Piscinibacter sp. HJYY11: one gene and its partner. The protein of the gene in region 2 interacts with the protein of the main gene of each other region in a pairwise test. Links are inferred from orthologs where the notes say so. Each region holds a gene or a part of one and is shown on either strand. Other genes may lie near its edges.

The links.
Region 1: the proteins of nth (region 2) and aceE interact in binary tests that used the Escherichia coli proteins (3 or more experiments, as listed by UniProt). The link is inferred for Piscinibacter sp. HJYY11 from one-to-one orthologs.

Annotation. Positions count from the first base shown.
Region 1 is NZ_JAERQZ010000002.1:313,285-316,870, reverse strand. The notes cover bases 25-3,295. They hold aceE (pyruvate dehydrogenase (acetyl-transferring), homodimeric type), read right to left. Parts: upstream 2,934-3,295; coding sequence 225-2,933; downstream 25-224. Other genes in these bases: JI745_RS25180 (PAS domain S-box protein), read left to right, coding at 3,084-3,295; aceF (dihydrolipoyllysine-residue acetyltransferase), read right to left, coding at 25-201. In the rest of the region: more of aceF, read right to left, coding at 1-24; more of JI745_RS25180, read left to right, coding at 3,296-3,586. UniProt on the Escherichia coli protein: Component of the pyruvate dehydrogenase (PDH) complex, that catalyzes the overall conversion of pyruvate to acetyl-CoA and CO(2).
Region 2 is NZ_JAERQZ010000001.1:1,050,342-1,053,497, forward strand. What follows is about bases 78-2,918. They hold nth (endonuclease III), read left to right. Parts: upstream 78-1,090; coding sequence 1,091-1,747; downstream 1,748-2,918. Other genes in these bases: rsxB (electron transport complex subunit RsxB), read left to right, coding at 78-527; JI745_RS04770 (hypothetical protein), read left to right, coding at 683-874; JI745_RS04775 (hypothetical protein), read left to right, coding at 902-1,048; JI745_RS04785 (histidine phosphatase family protein), read right to left, coding at 1,693-2,259; cobS (adenosylcobinamide-GDP ribazoletransferase), read right to left, coding at 2,247-2,918. In the rest of the region: more of rsxB, read left to right, coding at 1-77; more of cobS, read right to left, coding at 2,919-3,020; cobT (nicotinate-nucleotide--dimethylbenzimidazole phosphoribosyltransferase), read right to left, coding at 3,017-3,156. UniProt on the Escherichia coli protein: DNA repair enzyme that has both DNA N-glycosylase activity and AP-lyase activity. The DNA N-glycosylase activity releases various damaged pyrimidines from DNA by cleaving the N-glycosidic bond, leaving an AP (apurinic/apyrimidinic) site.

The DNA of each region.
Region 1 (3,586 bases), on a different replicon or contig from region 2:
GATCTTGTCGCCGAGCTTGACCTTCAGCTCCTTCACCACGCCGGCGTGCGACGCCGGGATCTCCATCGAGGCCTTGTCGCTCTCGACGGTGACGAGCGATTGCTCGGCCTTGATCGTGTCACCGGGCTTGACCAGCACTTCGATGATCTCGACGTCCTTGAAGTCCCCGATGTCGGGGACTTTCACTTCCACCAGCGCCATGTTGTTGTGTCTCCGAAGCCTGATCAGGCGTACAGCGGGTTGATCTTGTCGGCGTTGATGCCGTACTTCTGGATGGCCTCGGCGACTTTAGCCGCGGGCACGGTCCCCTCTTCGGCCAGGGCCTTGAGCGCAGCCACCACGATGTAATGGCGGTTGATCTCGAAGTGCTCGCGCAGGCGATAGCGGAAATCGCTGCGGCCGAACCCGTCGGTGCCCAGCACCTTGTAGGCGCGGCCCTTCGGGATGAAGGCGCGGATCTGCTCCGCGTAGTTCTTCATGTAGTCGGTGGAGGCGATCACCGGGCCGTTGTGCTTCTCGAGTTGCTGCGTGACGAAGGCGACGCGCGGCTTCTCCGTCGGGTGCAGCAGGTTCCAGCGCTCAACGTCCTGGCCGTCGCGGGCGAGTTCGTTGAAGCTCGGGCAGCTCCACACGTTGGCCGAGATGCCCCAGTCGTCTTTCAACAACTGCTTGGCCGCCATCGACTCGCGCAGGATCGAGCCGCTGCCGAGAAGGTTGACGCGGGGGGTCTTCTTCGCGCCCTCTTCCAGCAGGTACATGCCCTTGATGATCTCTTCCTCGGTGCCGGCCTTGAGGCCCGGCATCGCGTAGTTCTCGTTGAGCAGCGTGAGGTAGTAGAAGACGTTGTCCTGCTTCTCCACCATGCGCTTCAGGCCATGGTGCAGGATCACGCCCACTTCATGCGCGAAGGTCGGGTCGTAGCTGATGCAGTTGGGAATCGTGCCCGCCAGGATGTGGCTGTGGCCGTCTTCGTGCTGCAGGCCTTCGCCATTCAGCGTGGTGCGGCCCGAGGTGCCGCCGAGCAGGAAGCCCCGGGCCTGCATGTCGCCCGCCGCCCAGGCCAGGTCGCCGATGCGCTGGAAGCCGAACATCGAGTAGTACACGTAGAACGGCACCATGATGCGGTTGTTCGTCGAGTACGAGGTGGCGGCGGCGATCCAGCTGCTCATGCCGCCGGCTTCGTTGATGCCTTCCTGCAGGATCTGGCCGGCCTGGTCTTCGCGGTAGTACATGACCTGGTCCTTGTCGACCGGCGTGTACTTCTGGCCATCGGGGTTGTAGATGCCGATCTGGCGGAAGAGGCCTTCCATGCCGAAGGTGCGGGCCTCGTCGACGAGGATGGGCACGGCGCGTGGGCCGAGCTCCTTGTCGCGCAGCAGCTGCGTGAGAAAGCGCACGTAGGCCTGCGTCGTGCTGATCTCACGGCCTTCGGCGGTGGGCTCGAGCACGGCCTTGAAGGTTTCGAGATCCGGCACCTTGAGCGACTCGTCGGCCTTCGGGCGACGCTTGGGCAGGTAGCCGCCCAGCGCCTTGCGGCGCTCGTGCAGGTAGCGCATCTCGACCGAGTCTTCGGCCGGCTTGTAGAACGGGATGCCCTTCTCGATCTGCTCGTCGCTGACGGGGATGTTGAAGCGGTCGCGGAAGCCCTTGATGTCGTCGTCGGTGAGCTTTTTGGTCTGGTGCGCGGTGTTCTTGCCTTCACCGCTCTTGCCCATGCCGAAGCCCTTGACGGTCTTCACGAGCAGCACGGTCGGCTGGCCCTTGGTGTTGACCGCGCGGTGATAGGCCGCGTAGACCTTCTGCGGGTCGTGGCCGCCGCGTTGCAGGCGCCAGATGTCCTCGTCGCTCATCTTGGAGACCATCTCCAGCAGCTTGGGGTGCTGGCCAAAGAAGTGCTTGCGGACGAAGGCACCGTCGTTGGCCTTCATGGCCTGGTAGTCGCCGTCGACCGTGTCCATCATCACCTTGCGCAGGATCTCTTCCTTGTCGCGGGCGAGCAGCGGGTCCCAGTAGCTGCCCCAGATGAGCTTGATGACGTTCCAGCCGGAGCCGCGGAATTCGCCTTCGAGCTCCTGGATGATCTTGCCGTTGCCGCGCACCGGGCCGTCGAGGCGCTGCAGGTTGCAGTTGACGACGAAGATCAGGTTGTCGAGCTTCTCGCGTGCTGCGAGGCCGATCGCGCCGAGCGACTCGGGCTCGTCCATCTCGCCGTCGCCGCAGAAGACCCAGACCTTGCGGTTCTCGGTGTTGGCGATGCCACGGGCATGCAGGTACTTGAGGAAGCGCGCCTGGTAGATCGCCATCAGCGGGCCCAGGCCCATGCTGACGGTCGGGAACTGCCAGAACTCGGGCATCAGCTTCGGGTGCGGGTAGCTCGAGATGCCCTTGCCGCCCACTTCCTGGCGGAAGTTGAAGAGCTGCTCTTCGCTGATGCGGCCTTCGAGGAAGGCGCGGGCGTAGATGCCGGGCGACGAGTGGCCCTGGATGTAGAGCAGGTCGCCGCCATGGCCTTCGTGCTCGGCGTGCCAGAAGTGGTTGAAGCCAGCACCGAACATCGTCGCCAGCGAGGCGAACGACGAGATATGGCCGCCGAGGTCGCCACCGTCGTGCGGGTGCAGGCGGTTGGCCTTGACCACCATCGCCATCGCGTTCCACCGCATGTAGGCGCGCAGGCGCTCCTCGATCTCGATGTTGCCGACCATCCGCTCTTCCTGGTCGGGCGGAATGGTGTTGACGTAGGCGGTGCGAGCCGAGAACGGCAGGTCGATGCCGGCCTGTCGCGCGTGGTTGATCAGCTCTTCGAGCAGGAAGTGGGCGCGTTCGCCACCCTCTGCTTCGATGACGGCGGACAGAGCGTCCAGCCACTCGCGGGTTTCCTGTGCGTCGGCATCGTTGGCCGCCGCGCCCAGAAAGGCTTCTGGCATCGCAGACATGCTTGTCTCCTTGTTGGATTCAGGGTTGGCGCGAAGTGTCCCACAAGTCCAAATTTTTTCAAATAGCGCTACGTCATTTCATAATACGAACTTCTACGTACCCAAAAGCGGGACACAGGGCCGGATCAGGCCGCCCTCGATAATCCGCCTATGTCCACTCCCGCACCAGCCTCCCCGCCACGTCGCCCTGTCACCGCGAGGGCTGGCCGCCTGGTCGGCAGGTGGTGGCGCCGCCAGTCGCCCGCGCGGCAGGACCGCTATGCGACGCTCGGGCCGCTGGTCTCGGTGCTGCTGTTCCTCGCAGCGATCATTTCGGCCTTCTGGTACCTGCGCAACGAGGAGTTCGAGCGCGAGCAGGAGTCGGTCAAGCGCGACACCGAGATCGCCCAGCAGCAGGTGCGGCTGCGACTGATCGAGAACCAGGAGCAGCTGGTGCGCATCGCGCGCGAGATCGTCACGCGCCAGATCGACGAAGAGGAATTTCAGAGCCAGGCCGCCAGCTTCACCCGCGAGCGGCCCGAGATCACGAACCTCATCTGGGTCAACCAGGCCCGCGTGCGCAAGGCCAGCTACTCGACCACCACGCTCTTTTCCGAGCTCGGCCTGCCCTACGTGGACAACGGCCGCTCGCTGCCCGACCCGCGCAACAGCGA
Region 2 (3,156 bases):
ACATCAACCAATGCCCGCCTGGCGGCGCGGAAGGCGTCGTGCGGCTGTCGCAACTGACCGGCCGCCCCGCCCTCCCCCTCAACCCCGTCAACGGGAACGAAGGCCCGCGCCAGCTCGCGGTGATCGACGAAGCCTGGTGCATCGGCTGCACGCTGTGCCTCAAGGCCTGCCCGGTCGATGCGATCGTGGGCGGCTCCAAGCGCATGCACACGGTGATCGACCCGCTGTGCACCGGCTGCGAGCTTTGCATTCCCATCTGCCCGGTCGATTGCATCTCGCTCGTCAACGTGACGGGCGAGGCGACCGGCTGGCAGGCCTGGAGCCAGCCTCAGGCCGACGAGGCGAAGGAGCGCTACACCTTCCACCGCCAGCGCCTGAAGCGTGACGCCGACGAGCGCAGCGCGCGCCTCGCCGCCCGCGCGCAAGTGCTCGCCCAGGAGGCCGGCCTCCCCGTGCCGGGCGCGGACTCCAAGGAAAGCCGCATCGCCGCCGCCATGGCGCGTGCGCGTCGTCGCAGCGGCACCTGAGCTCGGGTGCCTGTCGGCGCAGTCCTACAGCGATTCACGGCCAAGTCTGACAAGCCGGTATGCACAGGGCTGACTCGGGCTGCGTGGCGAGGCCCCTACGCTGTGCGCACGGGTTCGGTTGGAACCCGCAACGTACCGCACTCACAGGAGCCGACATGAATCGAGATCGCATCGGTGGCCAGCTGAAGCCCAAGGGCCACGTCCGCAAAGGCTGGGGTCGCCTGTTCGGAGACGAGCACCAGGGCGAGAAGGTCCGCGAGCACGCCACCGGGAAGACGCAGCGCACGTTCGCCATCCGCCAGGGCGAAGCCCGCGAACAGATCCGCGAACTGCAATCGCGCTATTGAGGCGCCAACACTGCGGCGCGAAATGCGATGAACCGGCCGACGTGGTGGATCCTGGTGGCCGCTGCCGCCTGGGCCGTGATGGCCTGCGATCCCAACAAGACGCCGAAGCCCGGTGAGCCGCCCAAGCCCGTCGCGCTGATGAAGACACAACACCTGGACGTGCTTCCCCGCTGAGGTGACCCTCGCCGATCACGGTGCGCTGAGACAATCGGCGCCATGAAGTCGTCGTCCATCGAGCCATTCTTCGCCACCCTCAAGGCCGCCAACCCTCACCCCGTCACCGAGCTGGAATACACCAACGCCTTCGAGCTGTTGGCGGCCGTGCTCCTGTCTGCGCAGGCCACGGATGCCGGCGTCAACAAGGCCACGCGCAAGCTCTTCGCCGCGGCCAACACGCCGGCGAAGATGGTGGCGCTCGGCGTCGAAGGCGTCAGCGAGTACATCAAGACCATCGGCCTCTTCCGCAACAAGGCGAAGAACCTGGTCGAGACCAGCCGCATCCTCGTCGAGCAGCACGGCGGCCAGGTGCCGCACGACCGCGAAGCGCTCGAAGCGCTGCCCGGCGTCGGCCGCAAGACAGCCAACGTGGTGCTCAACGTCGTTTTTGGCGAGCCGACGATGGCGGTCGACACGCACATCTTTCGCGTCAGCAACCGCACCGGCCTCGCGCCGGGCAAGAACCCGCTCGAAGTCGAGATGGGGCTGCTCAAGCGTGTGCCCGCCGACTACCTGCACCATGCACACCACTGGCTGATCCTGCATGGCCGCTACGTGTGCCAGGCACGGCGCCCGCTGTGCGAGCAATGCAAGGTGCTGCGCTATTGCGACTCGGCGCCGCCCGAGTTGTTGAAGAAAGCGACCGAGGCCGCGTAGGGCACGGCTGCAGGCCACTCGGCGGCAGTGCGCGGCTGGGTGTTGCCGGCCGCCACCCAGCGGGCCGCGTTGATCCAGCCGGCATGGCCGACCACGCACAGCGGTGCGTCTGCGCGGGCTGCGATGAACGACTGGCAGCGCGCCATCAACTGCCGCACCGACTCCCCGTCACCAGGTGCGTGGTCCGCGAAGTCATCGGTCCAGGCACTGAGCTCGGCGGCGTCGATGTCGGCCCAACGTTGCCCCTCCCATCGTCCGAAATCCAGTTCGCTCAGGCGCGCATCCTCGCGGTGCTCAAAGCCCCAGCGTGCGAGCCACCGGCCGACCTCGGCGCTGCGCGACAAGGGCGATGTGACCACCACACGCGGCCAACCCGTTCGCCGCACGTGCTCGCGAATGCGATGCGCGAGGCGCTTGGCCTTGCGCCGATCCACCGGCAGGTCGACCTGCCCCACGCAGCGCCCCGCCGCACCCACCGGGCGCGGGTGGCGCCAGACGATCAACGGGGCCACCACGCCACCCATGCCAGCAAGACACCGAGCTCGATGAGCTGCTGCGTGGCCCCGAGTGCGTCGCCGGTGATGCCGCCGAGCCGGCGCATGAACCAGCGGCCGCAGGCCCACGCGCCCACGACGGCGACAAGCCCCGACGTCGCCACCACCGGCCACCACGCAGGCTGCCACGCCACGAGCGCCGCGCTGGCCAGCCCCGACCACACGAGCGCCATCAGCAAGCCGGCCCCCGAAATACGCTCGGCCAACGGCTTGGCCTTGGCCTGCGACACATTGCCGGCGTAAGGCAGCCAGCGAATCAGGGCCACCGCCGCCGTGCGCGACACAGTGTGTGCAAGCAGCAGCGCGGCCATCGCCCACGTCACCGGCAGCGCCACGAGCGTGGCCGCCTTCAGGCTGAGCATCAGCAGCAGGCCCACCGCGCCATAGGTGCCGATGCGCGAGTCCTTCATGATCTCGAGCGCGCGCTCGCGGCTCACCGCGCCGCCGAGCGCATCGCAGGTGTCGGCCAGCCCATCTTCATGGAAGGCGCCCGTGAGGAGCACCGTGGCCATCATCGACAGCACGACCGCCACCATCGGTGGAAAGAGCAAGCCCGCCGCCCACAGCACCAGCGCCCCGACGGCACCGACGAGCGCACCGACCAGCGGGAAGTGCCGCGCGCTCTGGTTCAGCCACAGCGGGTCGAAGCCCACGCGCACCGGCACGCGCGTCAGGAACTGCAGCGCCACACCGATGAGCCGCAGCTCGTGAAGGATCATGGGGCCTGCTTGTCGGAGACGCCGGCCGACTCGAAGCTCGCCATCTCGTCGAGCAGCCTGAGTGCGCTCACCAGCAGCGGCCAGGCGAGCGCCGCGCCCGACGCCTCGCCCAGGCGCAGGCCCAGATCGAGCAGCG